Linked DNA regions of Variovorax paradoxus. The protein of the gene in region 1 interacts with the protein of each later gene in a pairwise test. Links are inferred from orthologs where the notes say so. Each region holds a gene or a part of one and is shown on either strand. Other genes may lie near its edges.

Region 1 (7,922 bases):
CGATCAGCGTGGGCGGCAGCAGCGCCACGCTGGCCACCGAGAAGATCTTGATGGTCTTGTTCTGGTTGATGTTGATGAAACCGACGGTCGCATCCATCAGGAAGTTGATCTTGTCGAACAGGAAGGCCGTGTGGTTGTCCAGCGATTCGATGTCGCGCAGGATCTGCCGCGCCTCCTCGAACTGCTCGGCATTGAGCATGCGGCTGCGCATCATGAAGCTCACCGCGCGGCGCGTGTCCATCACGTTGCGGCGGATGCGGCCGTTCAAGTCTTCCTGGCGCGCGATGGCGCCCAGCACCTCGCCGGCCAGTTCGTCGCTGACGTTGCCTTCGAGCACCTTCTTGCCCGCGATCTCGAGTTCGTCATAAATGTTCTCGAGCGTGTCGGCCGAGTATTCGGCGTCGGCGTCGAACAGCTTGAGCAGCACTTCCTTCGCATCCTCGATGAGCCCGGGCGCGCGGCGCGCACGCATGCGCAGCAGCCGGAACACCGGCACGTCTTCGTCGTGGATCGAGAACAGCACGCCGCGGCTGCGAAGCTCGGTGTTGTGCTGGTTCAGGATGAAGGCCACGCGCACCGACCGCGGGTCTTCGTCGTCGTCGATCAAGAAGTCGGAGCGGATGTGCAGTTCGCCGTTGTCTTCCTCGTAGAAGCGGGCCGACTCCTCGATGTCCTCGTCCATCGCGTCTTCGGGAATCGAGAGCCCGTAGTACTGCTTGATCCAGCGCTTTTCCTCGAGCGTGGGCGATTCGAGGTCGACCCAGATCGGCTGGAACTTGGAAAGCTCCTCGAGCGCCTCGATCTCTTCCTGGACAAGGCGGCCGTTGGCGAGCGTAAAGATATTGAGCATGGGCTCACTCCCGTGAAATGGCTGAGGCGATGGGGCGAGGGAGGTGTGCTTTCAATCCCCGGGCCCGAGACGTCAGAACGCGGGAGTTGAAAGCTGCCGAGACGGTGCGGTTTCCATGATGCGGTCTCCAGTTGCAGCGAGGGGCGATTATGTCATCGGCCGTGTGGCGGCAAGGCCGCCGATCTGGATGGACATACAGTAAAGTCGCGGCCATGCAGACCGCTGCGCTCCCCGTTTTTTCCACCGTCGGCACCACTGGCACCACCGGCACCACCCAGGCCGAGCGCCTGGCCGCGGCGCTCTCGGGGCTCAACGACGAGCAGCGCGCCGCCGTCGAGCACGGCGTCGGCACGCTGACCGGGCGCGACGAGCGGCCGCTGCTGGTGATCGCCGGCGCGGGCTCGGGCAAGACCAGCACGCTGGCGCACCGGGTGGCGCACCTCATTGCCGGCGGCGTCGATCCGCAGCGCCTGCTGCTTTTGACCTTCTCGCGCCGCGCGGCGCAGGAAATGGAGCGCCGGGCGGGCCAGGTGCTGGCGCGCGTGCTCGGGCTCAAGTCCGACAAGCCGCCCGCGCTGCCGTGGGCCGGCACTTTCCATGGCATCGGCGCGCGCCTGCTGCGCGAATACGCCGCGCACATCGGCCTGAACGACCACTTCACGATCCACGACCGCGGCGACGCCGAGGACCTGATGGGCCTGGTGCGCCACGAGCTCGGGCTGTCGTCGAGCGTGAACCGCTTTCCGCGCAAGGGCACCTGCCTTTCGATCTATTCGCGCTGTGTCAACACGCGCGCGCCGCTGGCCGATGTGCTGGCCGAGGCCTTTCCGTGGTGCGCCGAGTGGGAAGCCGAACTCAAGCGCCTGTTCGGCGCCTACGTGGAGGCCAAGCAGCAGCAGAACGTGCTCGACTACGACGACCTGCTGCTCTACTGGGCCGGCATGGTGGCCGAGCCCGCGCTGGCGGCGCTGGTCGGCGCGCGCTTCGACCATGTACTGGTCGACGAATATCAGGACACCAACCTGCTGCAGGCCTCGATCCTGCTCGCGCTCAAGCCCGATGGCCGCGGCGTGACGGTGGTGGGCGACGATGCGCAGTCGATCTACTCGTTTCGCGGCGCAACGGTACGTAACATCCTCGACTTTCCGTCGCAGTTCTCGCAGGCTGCGCGCGTGGTCACGCTGGAGCGCAACTACCGCTCGACCCAGCCGATTCTCGATGTCTCGAACCGCGTCATCGCGCAGGCCGCCGAGCGGCATGCCAAGACGCTCTGGACCGACAAGCCGTCGGCGGGCCGGCCGCAACTGGTGCTGGTGCCCGACGAGGCGCAGCAGGCCGTCTGGGTGGCCGACAAGGTGCTGGCGCACCGTGAGGGCGGCCTGGCGCTCAAGTCGCAGGCGGTGCTGTTTCGCGCCTCCACGCACAGTGCGCCGCTCGAACTGGAACTGGCGCGCCGCAACATTCCGTTCGTGAAGTATGGCGGCCTCAAGTTTCTCGAGGCCTCGCATGTGAAGGACCTGCTCGCGGTGCTGCGCTTCGCCGAGAACCCGCGCGGCCGCATCGCGGGTTTTCGCGTCACGCAGCTCATCCCGGGCATCGGGCCCGCCACCGGCGCGCGGCTGCTCGATGCGATGGACCAGGCCGCCGATCCGGTGGCCGCGGTGCGCGAGTTCGTGCCGCCACCCGCCGCCCGCGCGGAATGGGCGGTGTTTGCCGAGGCCTATGCCGCGCTGTGCGCGCCCTCGCCGCCGTGGCCGGCCGATGTGGAGCTGGCGGTGCGCTGGTATCTGCCGCACCTCGACCGGCTCTACGACGACCCCTCCGGCGTGCGGCGCGGCGACGTCGAGCAGCTGGCGCGGCTGGCCTCGGGCTACGGCTCGCGCGAGCGCTTCCTGACCGAACTCACGCTCGATCCGCCCGACGCCACCAGCGACAGGCCGGGTCCGCCCTCGCTCGACGAGGACTACCTGATCCTGTCCACCATCCACTCGGCCAAGGGGCAGGAGTGGAATTCGGTGCATGTGCTCAACGTGGTCGACGGCTGCCTGCCGGCCGACGTGGCGCAGGGTGCGCATGAACTCGAAGAGGAGCGGCGGCTGCTCTACGTGGCAATGACGCGGGCGCGCGACCACCTGCATCTTCTGGTGCCGCAGCGCTTCTACGTGACGCAGCAGGCCGTGCGCGGCGACCGGCACCTGTATGCCAACCGCACGCGCTTCATTTCCGAACGCGATCTCGCGGGCTTCGAGCAGCAGACCTGGCCGCCGCCGCCCGAGCGCCCGCCCGCAGTGCCGCCGCCGGCCGCGGTGATCGATTTGCGCAACCGCATGCGCGCCGCCTGGAGCTGAACCGGCAGGCCCTTCGCCTGGCAGGGTCACCGGTGGTCACGCACTGAAACACTTGCTGCCAAAGTGCTGCATCGGCGGGCCAGCATGCGCGGGCAGCTATGGAATCACTAGCGCAGGGGAGCATCGCCCGCAGGCGGCCGCCACCCGGAGAAGTCAGCTATTGCAATACCATGACAGCTTGGGCATAGTGAATCGACCGTCCCTTCTTTTCTCTTCTTTCCCTCTTCTCCCCCCAACCCCACCTGTTTCGCCGGCCACGCCTCATCCCGAAGCGGGGCCATTTTCCCCAACCGTCAATTCTCAGGAGGTCATTCATGAATTTGACGATCAGCGGTCATCACCTCGACGTCACACCTGCCTTGCGTACCTACGTCACGAGCAAGCTGGACCGGATCACACGGCACTTCGACCAGGTGGTCGATGTGAAGGTGCTCCTCACGGTGGAAAAGCAGAAGGAAAAGGAACGCCGCCAAAGGGCGGAGTGCAACATTCACGTCAAGGGTAACGACATGTTCGCGGAGTCGAGCCACGCTGATCTCTATGCTGCGGTCGATGAACTGGTCGACAAGCTCGACCGCCAGGTGGTGCGCCACAAGGACCGCCTGCAAGACCACCATCACGCCGCGCCCAAGCGCGTGATGTAGGCCACGGGCACGGGCTGCGGCCCCTGCCGACAAGCCGCCTCCGGGCGGCTTTTTGCTGCCTGTTCCTGTTACCGGCGCTGACACGGGTGCGAGGCCTCCGGGCAACATGTAGCCAAAAAGTAAGTAACGGGAGTGGGGGTTTTTACCAAGCAGGTGCATAATCGCCCCCGCCCTTGCCCCACCATGAATCGCCTCGCGTCCATCCTGCCGCCCGCTCAAGTGCTTGTGAGCGTTGACGCTACCAGCAAGAAACGTGCTTTCGAAGAAGCCGGCTTGCTGTTCGAGAGCCTTCATGGCCTCGGCCGCGCCCTGATCACCGACAGCCTGTTTGCGCGCGAACGCCTCGGCTCCACCGGGCTCGGGCACGGGGTGGCCATTCCGCACGGTCGCATCAAGGGCCTCAAGGCCCCCATGGCCGCGGTCTTCCAGCTGGCAAACCCGATCGGTTTCGACGCGCCCGACGAGCAGCCCGTCGGGCTCCTGATCTTCCTGCTGGTGCCCGAGGCGGCCACGCAGAAGCACCTCGAAATCCTCTCCGAGATCGCCGAACTGCTGAGTGACGCCAACCTGCGCGAGCAGATCAAGTCGAGCACCGACGCGGCCGAACTGCACGGACTCATTGCCGGCTGGCAATCGACGCAAGTCGCCTGAAGTGCCTGCCCGCAGGCTCCTGCGGTCCCGCAGGGCCGGTTCCGCGGTATTCTGGCCGGCCTCCAACTAGGCGCGCAGCGCCATCTCCCTACGCATGAAGCCGACCGTCATCAGTGCCGATGCCATGTTCGAGGAATTCCGCGGGTCGCTCCGCTGGGAATGGCTCGCCGGGCTCGGGGCGTCAGAGCGCCAGTTCGACCCTGAAGTCATCAGCCGCGCCCAGTCGGCGGCCGATCTGGTCGGTTACCTCAATTACATCCATCCGTACCGCGTTCAGATCCTGGGCGCGCGCGAAGTGGCCTACCTGACGCGCGGCAGCCAGGAAGACTGCGCCCGGCGCATTGCCCGCATCGTCACGCTGGAGCCGCCTATGCTGGTGCTGGCCGACGGCCAGGCCGCGCCGGACGAGCTGCTATCGATCTGCGAGCGCGCACAGCTGCCGCTGTTCGCCACCCGCGAGTCGTCGGCCTTCGTGATCGACCTGCTGCGCGCCTACCTGTCCAAGCATTTCGCGGAACGCACCTCGATGCACGGGGTGTTCATGGACATCCTGGGCATGGGGGTCATGATCACCGGCGAATCCGGGCTCGGCAAGAGCGAGCTCGGGCTGGAACTGATTTCGCGCGGCAACGGCCTGGTGGCCGACGATGCAGTCGACCTTTTCCGCATCAACCAGAACACCATCGAGGGCCGCTGCCCCGACCTGCTGCTCAACCTGCTGGAGGTGCGCGGCATCGGCCTCTTGGACATCCGCGCGATCTTCGGCGAGACGGCGGTGCGGCGGAAGATGCGGCTCAAGCTCATCGTGCACCTGGTGCGGCGCGACAGCTTCGAGCGCGACTACGAGCGCATGCCCTCGGCGCCGCTCACGCAGGACGTGCTGGGCATTCCGGTGCGCAAGGTCATCATCCAGGTGGTGGCCGGACGCAACATCGCCGTGCTGGTGGAGGCCGCCGTGCGCAACTCGATCCTGCAGCTGCGCGGCATCGACACCTATGCCGATTTCGTGGCGCGCCACCACAAGGCGATGGAAAGCGGCCGCGACGGCGAATGAAGGGCGCGCGGCGCTGCGGGACATGCGGCCGCCGCCGGGCCGCCCCAAGGCGGGCCGCGCCTCCCCCTCGGGGGGTGGAGTTACACGCAGCGAAGCGAAGTGAAAAGCCGGGGGGCCATTTACCTCTTGCTGACGCAGTCGCCGCACAGGCCGTAGAGCGACATCGCGTGGTCCTGCAGGATCCAGCCCTTGTCCTTGGAAATCATCTGCTGGCGGCGCTCGATCTCGGCGTCGTAGAACTCCTCGACCTTGCCGCACGAGGTGCAGATCAGGTGGTCGTGGTGCGTGCCCTCGTTGAGCTCGTAGACCGCCTTGCCGCTTTCGAAATGGCTGCGCTCGAGGATGCCGGCCTGCTCGAACTGCGTCAGCACGCGGTAGACGGTGGCCAGGCCGATGTCGGAGTGCTCGTTCAGGAGCACGCGAAAGACGTCTTCGGCCGTCATGTGGCGCTGGCTGCCGGTCTGGAAGATCTCGAGGATCTTCAGGCGTGGCAGAGTGGCCTTGAGGCCGGTATTCTTGAGTTCGTCGATGTTGGCCATGATGGTTCCTGCGCCCTGGGCTGCGGACGGGCCCAAAAGGGCCAGCCGCTACAATGGCTGATCATATCGCTACCCCCTTTTTCTTCCCATGCCTGCCATTCTCCAACGCCGTCCCTGGCTGCTGGCTGCGGCCGTCGCCGCGACGTTCTGCCTCGGCGCCTGCAGCGGCTTCAGCGATCGCACGCGTGGTGCGCTGACGGCCATCACGCCCTACAAGGTCGAAGTGGTCCAGGGCAACTTCGTGTCGAAGGAACAGGTCGAGGCGCTCAAGCCCGGCATGTCGCGCCAGCAAGTGCGTGAAATCCTCGGCACGTCGCTGCTGACCGACGTCTTCCACAAGGATCGCTGGGACTACGTCTTCACGATCAAGCGCCAGGGCGTCGATCCCCAGGAACGCCGCCTGACCGTCTTCTTCAACGGCGAGCTGCTCGAGCGTTTCGAGGGCGACCCGATGCCCAGCGAGGAAGAATTCGTCGCCACGCTCGACACCCGCAAGAAGAGCGGCAAGGTGCCGCCGCTCGAAGCGTCGGAAGAAGAGCTCAAGAAATTCGCCCCCAAGGAAGACGGCAGCAAAAAGGCCGATGCCACCACCACGGCAACCAGCCTGCCGCCGCTTCCTGCCGCGTATCCCCCGCTCGAAGCCGCGCGCTGAGCACGCGCCAAGCAGAGGGCGAGGGCGGGCGCACCCGCCGGCCAGGCGGACGCGTGCCGGTCTCCATGCCAATTTCGAAGGCTGAATCCGCGTGACTGAATCCATTTCCACTTCTTCTTCTTCGTCTCCTTCCGAGTCCTCCACGCCCGCGCTGCGGCGCATCGCGGTCGCGGGCGCCTCGGGCCGCATGGGCCGCATGCTGGTCGAAGCGGTGCGCGAGGCGCCCGATTGCCGCCTGGCCGGCGCGCTCGACATGGCGGGCAGCCAGGCCATCGGCGCCGATGCGGCCGCGTTCCTCGGTTTCACGAGCGGCGTGCCGATCGTGTCCGACCTGCGCACCGGCCTCCAGGACGCGCAGGTGCTCATCGACTTCACCCGGCCCGAAGGCACGCTCGCGCACCTTGCCATCTGCCGCGAACTCGGCGTGCAGGCCGTGATCGGCACCACCGGCTTCAGCGACGCGCAGAAGGCCGAGATCGCCGAGATCGCGAAGGACATCGCGATCATGGTCTCGCCCAACATGAGCGTGGGCGTCAACGTCACCTTCAAGCTGCTCGAAATGGCGGCCAAGGCGCTCTCGACGGGCTACGACATCGAGATCATCGAGGCGCACCACCGCCACAAGGTCGATGCGCCCTCGGGCACCGCGCTCAAGATGGGCGAGGTCATTGCCGAGGCGCTGGGCCGCGACCTGAAGGAATGCGCCGTCTACGGCCGCGAAGGCATTACCGGCGAACGCGATCCGTCGACCATCGGCTTTGCCGCCATCCGCGGCGGCGACATCGTGGGCGACCACACCGTGCTGTTCGCGGGCACCGGCGAGCGCATCGAGATCACCCACAAGTCGGCCAGCCGTGTCACCTACGCGCAGGGCGCGCTGCGCGCCGTGCGCTTCCTGGCCGGCCAGAAGGCGGGCCTGTTCGACATGTTCGACGTGCTGGATCTGCGCTGAAAGAACGATGAGCGTTCTCGAATTGCTCACCCATGGCGACGGCGTCAGCCGTTCGGTGGCGGCGCTGCTGCTGGCCATGTCGATCTCGAGCTGGGTGGTGATTCTCTGGAAAGCCTGGCTGCTGCGCGGCGGCACGCGCGACGTGCTGCGCAGCATCGCGGCATTCTGGCAATCGGCCACGCTCGCCGATGCGCAGCAGCGGCTCCAGGCCTTCGACCGCGCCACGCTGGTG
Region 2 (6,461 bases), 820 kb from region 1 along the record:
GCCGTTCTACAACGGTTTGCTCGCGCTTGCGATGTGGCTCGGCCGCTTCGCGGTGATCGTGCCGGTGCTGGCCATTGCCGGTTCGCTCGCGGCCAAGCAGCGCCTGCCCGTCACCGGCGGCACGCTGCCCACGCACGGGCCGCTGTTCGTCTCGCTGCTGATCGGCACTGTGCTGCTGGTCGGCCTGCTCAACTACGTGCCGGCACTGGCCCTGGGGCCCGTGGTCGAACACCTTGTGCTCTGGAAGTGAAGGAGCGCACCATGATTCATACCAAGACATCTCTCTCGCTGCTCGATGCGGCACTGGTCAAGCCCGCGCTGTGGGGCGCCTTCGCCAAGCTGAACCCGCGCACGCAGTGGCGCAACCCGGTGATGTTCATCGTCTACATCGGCAGCATCCTCACGACGCTGCTCTGGGTGCATTCGCTGAGCTTCCCCGGCGACACCGGCATGAAGCCCGCCTTCGTGCTGGCCATCACCATCTGGCTGTGGTTCACCGTGCTGTTCGCCAACTTCGCCGAAGCCCTGGCCGAGGGCCGCAGCAAGGCGCAGGCTGCTTCGCTGCGCGGCCTGCGCAAGGACACCTGGGCCAGGAAGCTCAAGGAGCCGCGCCACGGAAGCCAGTGGCTCCCGGAGCAGGCGCCGAACCTGCGCAAGGGCGACGTGGTGCTGGTCGAGACGGGTGACGTGATCCCGCTCGACGGCGAGGTGATCGAAGGCGTGGCCTCGGTCGACGAGAGCGCCATCACCGGCGAATCGGCCCCGGTGGTGCGCGAGTCGGGCGGCGACTTCTCGGCCGTGACCGGCGGCACGCGCGTGCTGTCCGACTGGCTGGTGGTGCGCATCTCGGTGAACCCCGGCGAATCGTTCCTCGACCGCATGATCGGCATGGTCGAGGCGGCCAAGCGCCACAAGACGCCCAACGAGATCGCGCTCACCATCCTGCTGGTGGCGCTGACGCTGGTGTTCCTGATGGTCACCGTCACGCTGCTGCCGTTCTCGGTGTTCAGCGTCGAGGCTGCGGGTGCGGGCACCGTGGTGTCGCTCACCGCGCTGGTGGCGCTGCTGGTGTGCCTGATCCCGACCACCATCGGCGGCCTGCTCTCGGCCGTGGGCGTGGCCGGCATGAGCCGCATGATGCAGGCCAACGTGATCGCCACCTCGGGCCGCGCGGTGGAGGCGGCCGGCGACGTCGATGTGCTGCTGCTCGACAAGACCGGCACCATCACGCACGGCAACCGCCAGGCCAGTGCCTTCCTGCCCGCGCCCGGCGTGCCGAAGGGCCGCCTCGCGCGCGCCGCGATGCTCGCCTCGCTGGCCGACGAGACGCCCGAGGGGCGCAGCATCGTCGATCTTGCGCGCCGCGACGGACTGGAGGCCGCACCGGTCGAAGGCGCGCGCTTCATTCCGTTCACCGCGCAGACGCGCATGAGCGGCGTCGACCTGCCGGCCGCACCCCACAGCCTCGATGCCGACGCGGTGCTGCTGCGCAAGGGCGCGGTCGATGCGGTCCGCCGGCATGTCGAATCGCTGGGCGGCAGCATGCCCGCCGAGGTGCTGCGCGCGGCCGAGGAAACGGCGCGCCGCGGCAGCACGCCGCTGGCCGTGGCCGAGGGCAACCGCGTGCTCGGCGTGGTCGAGCTCAAGGACATCGTCAAGACCGGCATCAAGGAGCGCTTTGCCGAGCTGCGCCGCATGGGCATCAAGACGGTGATGATCACCGGCGACAACAAACTCACCGCCGCGGCCATTGCGGCCGAGGCCGGCGTCGACGACTTCCTGGCCGAAGCCACGCCCGAGGACAAGCTCGCGCTGATCCGCAAGTACCAGTCCGATGGCCGCCTGGTCGCGATGACCGGCGACGGCACCAACGACGCGCCCGCGCTCGCGCAGGCCGACGTGGCGGTGGCCATGGGCAGCGGCACGCAGGCCGCGAAGGAGGCCGGCAACATGGTCGACCTGGATTCGAATCCGACCAAGCTGCTCGAGGTGGTGGAAACCGGCAAGGCGCTTCTGATGACGCGCGGCTCGCTCACCACCTTCTCGATCGCCAACGACGTGGCGAAGTACTTCGCGATCATTCCGGCGATCTTCGTCTCGACCTACCCGCAGCTCGGCGCGCTCAACGTGATGCGGCTCGCGAGCCCGTCGTCGGCCATCCTGTCGGCGGTGATCTTCAACGCGCTGGTCATCGTGTTTTTGATTCCGCTCGCGCTCAAGGGCGTGCGCTACCGGCCGGTGGGCGCGGCCGCGCTGCTGCGCCGCAACCTGGCCATCTACGGCCTCGGCGGCCTGCTCGTTCCCTTCATCGGCATCAAGCTGATCGATTGGCTGCTGGTCGCGGTCCATCTGGTCTGAGGAGTTCTTCACCATGAACAACGTCATTCGTCCCGCCCTCGTGCTCTTCGCGCTGCTGGGCGCGCTCGCCGGCCTGGTCTATCCGCTGGCCGTCACCGGCGCTGCCAAGGCGCTGTTTCCCGCGCAGGCGGCCGGCAGCCTGGTCGTGCGCAACGGCGCCACCGTGGGCTCCAGCCTGATCGGCCAGAACTTCAGCGATCCGAGGCACTTCTGGGGCCGGCCCTCGGCCACCGCGCCGCAGCCCTACAACGCGAGCGCTTCGGGCGGCTCGAACCTCGGGCCGCTCAACCCGGCGCTGGCCGATGCGGTCAAGGCGCGCATCGAGGCGCTGCGCGCCGCCGACCCGGGCAATGCCGCGCCGGTGCCGGTCGACCTGGTCACGGCCTCGGCCAGCGGGCTCGACCCCGACATCAGCCCCGCCGCCGCACACTACCAGGCGGCGCGCGTGGCACGCGCGCGCGGCCTGCCGCTCGAGCAGGTGAAGGCACTGATCGCCGGCCATACGCAAGCGCCGCTCTGGGGTTTTCTGGGCGAGCCGCGCGTCAATGTGCTGGCGCTGAATCTCGCGCTCGATGAAGGCGCCTCGATGCGCTAACCTGCGCAGCCACCACCGCCATGCCCGACGCCCGCCCCGATCCCGATGTCTTGCTTGCGCAATTGCGCAGCGACGAGGCGCGCGCCCTGCGCGGCAAGCTGCGCATCTATTTCGGCGCGAGTGCCGGCGTCGGCAAGACCTGGGCCATGCTGAGCGCCGCGCAGCGCGAGCGCGCCGCGGGGCGCGACGTGCTGGTCGGCGTGGCCGAAACGCATGGCCGCAGCGAAACCGCGGCGCTGCTCGCGGGGCTGGCCGTGCTGCCGCTGCGCGAGGCGGAGCACCGCGGCCGCACGCTGGCCGAGTTCGATCTCGACGCCGCGCTCGCACGCAAGCCGGCCGTGCTGCTGGTCGACGAGCTGGCTCACACCAATGCGCCCGGATCGCGCCATGCCAAGCGCTGGCAGGACGTGCAGGAGCTGCTGGCCGCGGGCATCGAGGTCTGGTCGGCGCTCAATGTGCAGCATCTCGAAAGCCTCAACGGCACCGTCGGCGCCATCACCGGCGTGCGGGTGCACGAGACCGTGCCCGACACCGTGCTGGACGAAGCCGACGAGGTGGTGCTGGTCGACGTCACGCCCGACGAGCTCGCGGCGCGGCTTGCGGCCGGCAAGGTGTATTTGCCGCGTCATGGCGACAACGTGGCCGAGCGCGCCGCGCAGAACTTCTTCCGCAAGGGCAACCTGATCGCGCTGCGCGAGATTGCGCTGCGCCGCACCGCCGAGCATGTGGAAGACGACGTGCGCGGCTGGCGCGTCGAGCAGTCGGGCGCGGCCGGCCGCCATGGAAAGGACGGGCAGGGCGGCGAACTGCAAGCCTGGAACACCTCGGGCGCGATCCTCGCGTGCGTCGGTCCGCACGAAGGCGCGGCGCAGACGGTGCGCACCGCGGCGCGGCTCGCGGGCCAGCTCAACGTGCGCTGGCACGCGGCCTACGTCGAGACGCCGCGGCTGCAGCGGCTCGCCGCCGAGGAGCGCGACCGCATCCTCGCGGTGCTCAAGCTGGCCGAGGAACTGGGTGCGGCCACCGCGGTGCTGACCGGTTCCGACGTGGCGGAGCAACTGGCCGAGCAGGCGCGGCGGCTCAACTGCGCCACGCTGGTGCTGGGGCGCCCGGAGCCGGCCGGCGGATGGCGCCGCCGGTGGCCCGCCGCACCGATGCCGCTTTCGCGCGCGCTGGCCCGGCGCGCACCCGCGCTCGACATCATGGAAGTCGGCCGTGCCGACAGTTCGCGCCGCCTGGCGCGCGCGTCCATCAACGGCACGCGCGCCGATGACGACGACCACGAGAAGGCCCCCGTCCATTGGCCGGGCTATGCCTGGGCCACGGCGGCGAGCGTCGTGCTCACGCTGGTCTGTACGCCGCTGGCCCGCGTGCTCGAACTGTCCAACATCGTGATGCTGTTCATGCTGGGCGTGGTCGGCGTCGCCATGCGCTTCGGCCGCGGGCCCTCGGCGCTCGCGGCCCTGCTCAACGTGGCGGCGTTCGACTATTTCTTCGTGCCGCCGCGCCTGTCGTTCGCGGTGAGCGACGTGCAGTACGTGCTGACCTTCGCGATCATGCTCGGCGTGGGCCTGCTCGTGGGCCAGCTGATGGCGGGGCTGCGCTTTGCGGCCGGTGTCTCGACCAGCCGCGAACGGCGGGCACGCTCGCTGTTCGAGCTCACGCGCGAACTCTCGGCCGCGCTGGAAAGCGCGCAGGTGGTGGCGCTGGGCGCCGCCGCCGTGCAGGGGCACTTCGGCGGCCAGGCGCTGGTGCTGGTCACCGATGCGGCCGATCAGCTCGTGCTGCCCGAGCGCCCGCCCGAGGGCTTCGATGCGCAGGTGGCCGACTGGGCCTTCCGCCACGGCCAGCCCGCGGGCCTCGCCACCGCCACGCTGGCGGCCCAGCCCTGGCACTACGTGCCGCTGCAGGCGCCGATGCGCGTGCGTGGCGTGCTCGCGCTTTCGCCGTCGCAGCCGCGCTGGCTGCTGATACCGGAACAGGCGCAGCAGCTCGACACGCTCGCGCGGCAGATCGCGATTGCGCTGGAGCGCGTGCACTACGTGGAGGTGGCGCAGCAGGCGGTGGTCGAGATGGAGTCGGAGCGCCTGCGCAACGCGCTGCTGGGCGCCATCTCGCACGACGTGCGCACGCCGCTCACCGCATTGATCGCGCTGGCCGAATCGCTCCAGACGCTGCCGCCCGAGGCGCATGCCGAAGCGGCGCGCGCCATCGTGGCGCAGGCGCACGAGCTGCATGCGCTGGTCAACAACCTGCTCGACATGGCGCGGCTCGAAAGCGGCATTGCGGGCGGCGCGGTGAACCTGCGGCGCGACTGGCAGTCGGTGGAAGAGGTGGTCGGCTCGGCCATCCGCGCGGCGCGCACTGCGCTCGGCCATACCGTGGTGCAGACCGCGCTCGAGCCCGGGCTTCCGCTGGTCGAGTTCGATGCCGTGCTGATCGAGCGCGTGCTGGTCAACCTGATCGAGAACGCCACCAAGTACGGCGCGCCGCCCATCGTGGTCGGCGCGCGGGCCGAGCCCGGCAAGCTGGTGCTCACGGTGCGCGACCACGGCCCGGGCCTGCCCGCGGCGCTCTTGGGCCGCGAGCAGAGGCTGTTCGACAAGTTCACCCGCGGCGACACCGAATCGGCCACGCCGGGCGTTGGCCTGGGCCTCGCGATCTGCCGCGCCGTGGTGAGCGCGCACGGCGGCGAGATTGCCGCGGCCAATGCGCAGGGCGGCGGTGCAGAATTCATGGTCACCCTGCCGCGCCGGGAACCACCGGAACCGGCCGAAGAAGCCCCACTCTGAACCCATGCCATCGCCCACCGCCATCGTGATCGAGGACGAGCCGCAGATCCGGCGCTTCGTGCGCGGCGCGCTCGAGGCCGAGGGCTGGCTGGTGCACGAGGCCGGCACGCTGCGTGATGGCCTGGCGGCGGCCGGCACGCGCCAGCCCGACCTGCTGGTGCTCGACCTGGGCCTGCCTGACGGCGATGGCGTGGCGCTGATCCGCGATGTGCGGGGCTGGTCGGCCGTGCCGATCATCGTGCTGTCCGCGCGCAGCGACGAGGCCGACAAGATCGCCGCGCTCGATGCCGGCGCCGACGACTACCTGACCAAGCCCTTCGGCACCGGCGAGCTGCTCGCGCGTGTGCGCGCCAACTTGCGCCGTCCCCGCGCGGCGGGCGGCGACGAAACGGCAGAAGCGGTGTTCCGTTTCGGCGAGGTCGAGCTGGACCGCGCCGCGCGCATCGTGCGTCGCGCCGGCGCCGAGGTGCACCTGACGCCGACCGAGTACCGGCTGCTTTCAGTGCTCGTCGCCAACGCCGGCCGCGTGCTCACGCAGCGCCAGCTGCTGCGCGAGGTGTGGGGGCCGTCGCATACCGACCAGAGCCACTACCTGCGCATCTACATGGGGCATTTGCGGCAGAAGCTGGAAGCGGATCCGGCGCAGCCGCGGCATTTGTTGACTGAAACGGCTGTGGGGTATCGGTTGGTGGTTTAGCTTGCTGACGCCGCGCTTT

What was found. The genes of interacting proteins can lie anywhere in the genome.
Region 2: the proteins of QFZ47_RS14770 (region 1) and QFZ47_RS10980 interact in binary tests that used the Escherichia coli proteins (3 or more experiments, as listed by UniProt). The link is inferred for Variovorax paradoxus from one-to-one orthologs.

The regions. Positions count from the first base shown.
Region 1 is NZ_JAUSXL010000002.1:2,339,916-2,347,837, forward strand. Bases 2,924-5,759 are described here. They hold QFZ47_RS14770 (PTS sugar transporter subunit IIA), read left to right. Parts: upstream 2,924-4,025; coding sequence 4,026-4,493; downstream 4,494-5,759. Other genes in these bases: QFZ47_RS14760 (ATP-dependent helicase), read left to right, coding at 2,924-3,198; hpf (ribosome hibernation-promoting factor, HPF/YfiA family), read left to right, coding at 3,513-3,842; hprK (HPr(Ser) kinase/phosphatase), read left to right, coding at 4,588-5,547; fur (ferric iron uptake transcriptional regulator), read right to left, coding at 5,667-5,759. In the rest of the region: magnesium/cobalt transporter CorA, read right to left, coding at 1-850; more of QFZ47_RS14760, read left to right, coding at 1,063-2,923; more of fur, read right to left, coding at 5,760-6,086; QFZ47_RS14785 (outer membrane protein assembly factor BamE), read left to right, coding at 6,175-6,738; dapB (4-hydroxy-tetrahydrodipicolinate reductase), read left to right, coding at 6,890-7,690; QFZ47_RS14795 (MotA/TolQ/ExbB proton channel family protein), read left to right, coding at 7,698-7,922. UniProt on the Escherichia coli protein: Seems to have a role in regulating nitrogen assimilation.
Region 2 is NZ_JAUSXL010000002.1:1,524,669-1,531,129, reverse strand. The notes cover bases 2,585-5,945. They hold QFZ47_RS10980 (DUF4118 domain-containing protein), read left to right. Parts: upstream 2,585-2,973; coding sequence 2,974-5,745; downstream 5,746-5,945. Other genes in these bases: kdpE (two-component system response regulator KdpE), read left to right, coding at 5,750-5,945; kdpC (potassium-transporting ATPase subunit KdpC), read left to right, coding at 2,585-2,953. In the rest of the region: potassium-transporting ATPase subunit KdpA, read left to right, coding at 1-250; potassium-transporting ATPase subunit KdpB, read left to right, coding at 262-2,358; more of kdpC, read left to right, coding at 2,372-2,584; more of kdpE, read left to right, coding at 5,946-6,442. UniProt on the Escherichia coli protein: Member of the two-component regulatory system KdpD/KdpE involved in the regulation of the kdp operon. KdpD may function as a membrane-associated protein kinase that phosphorylates KdpE in response to environmental signals.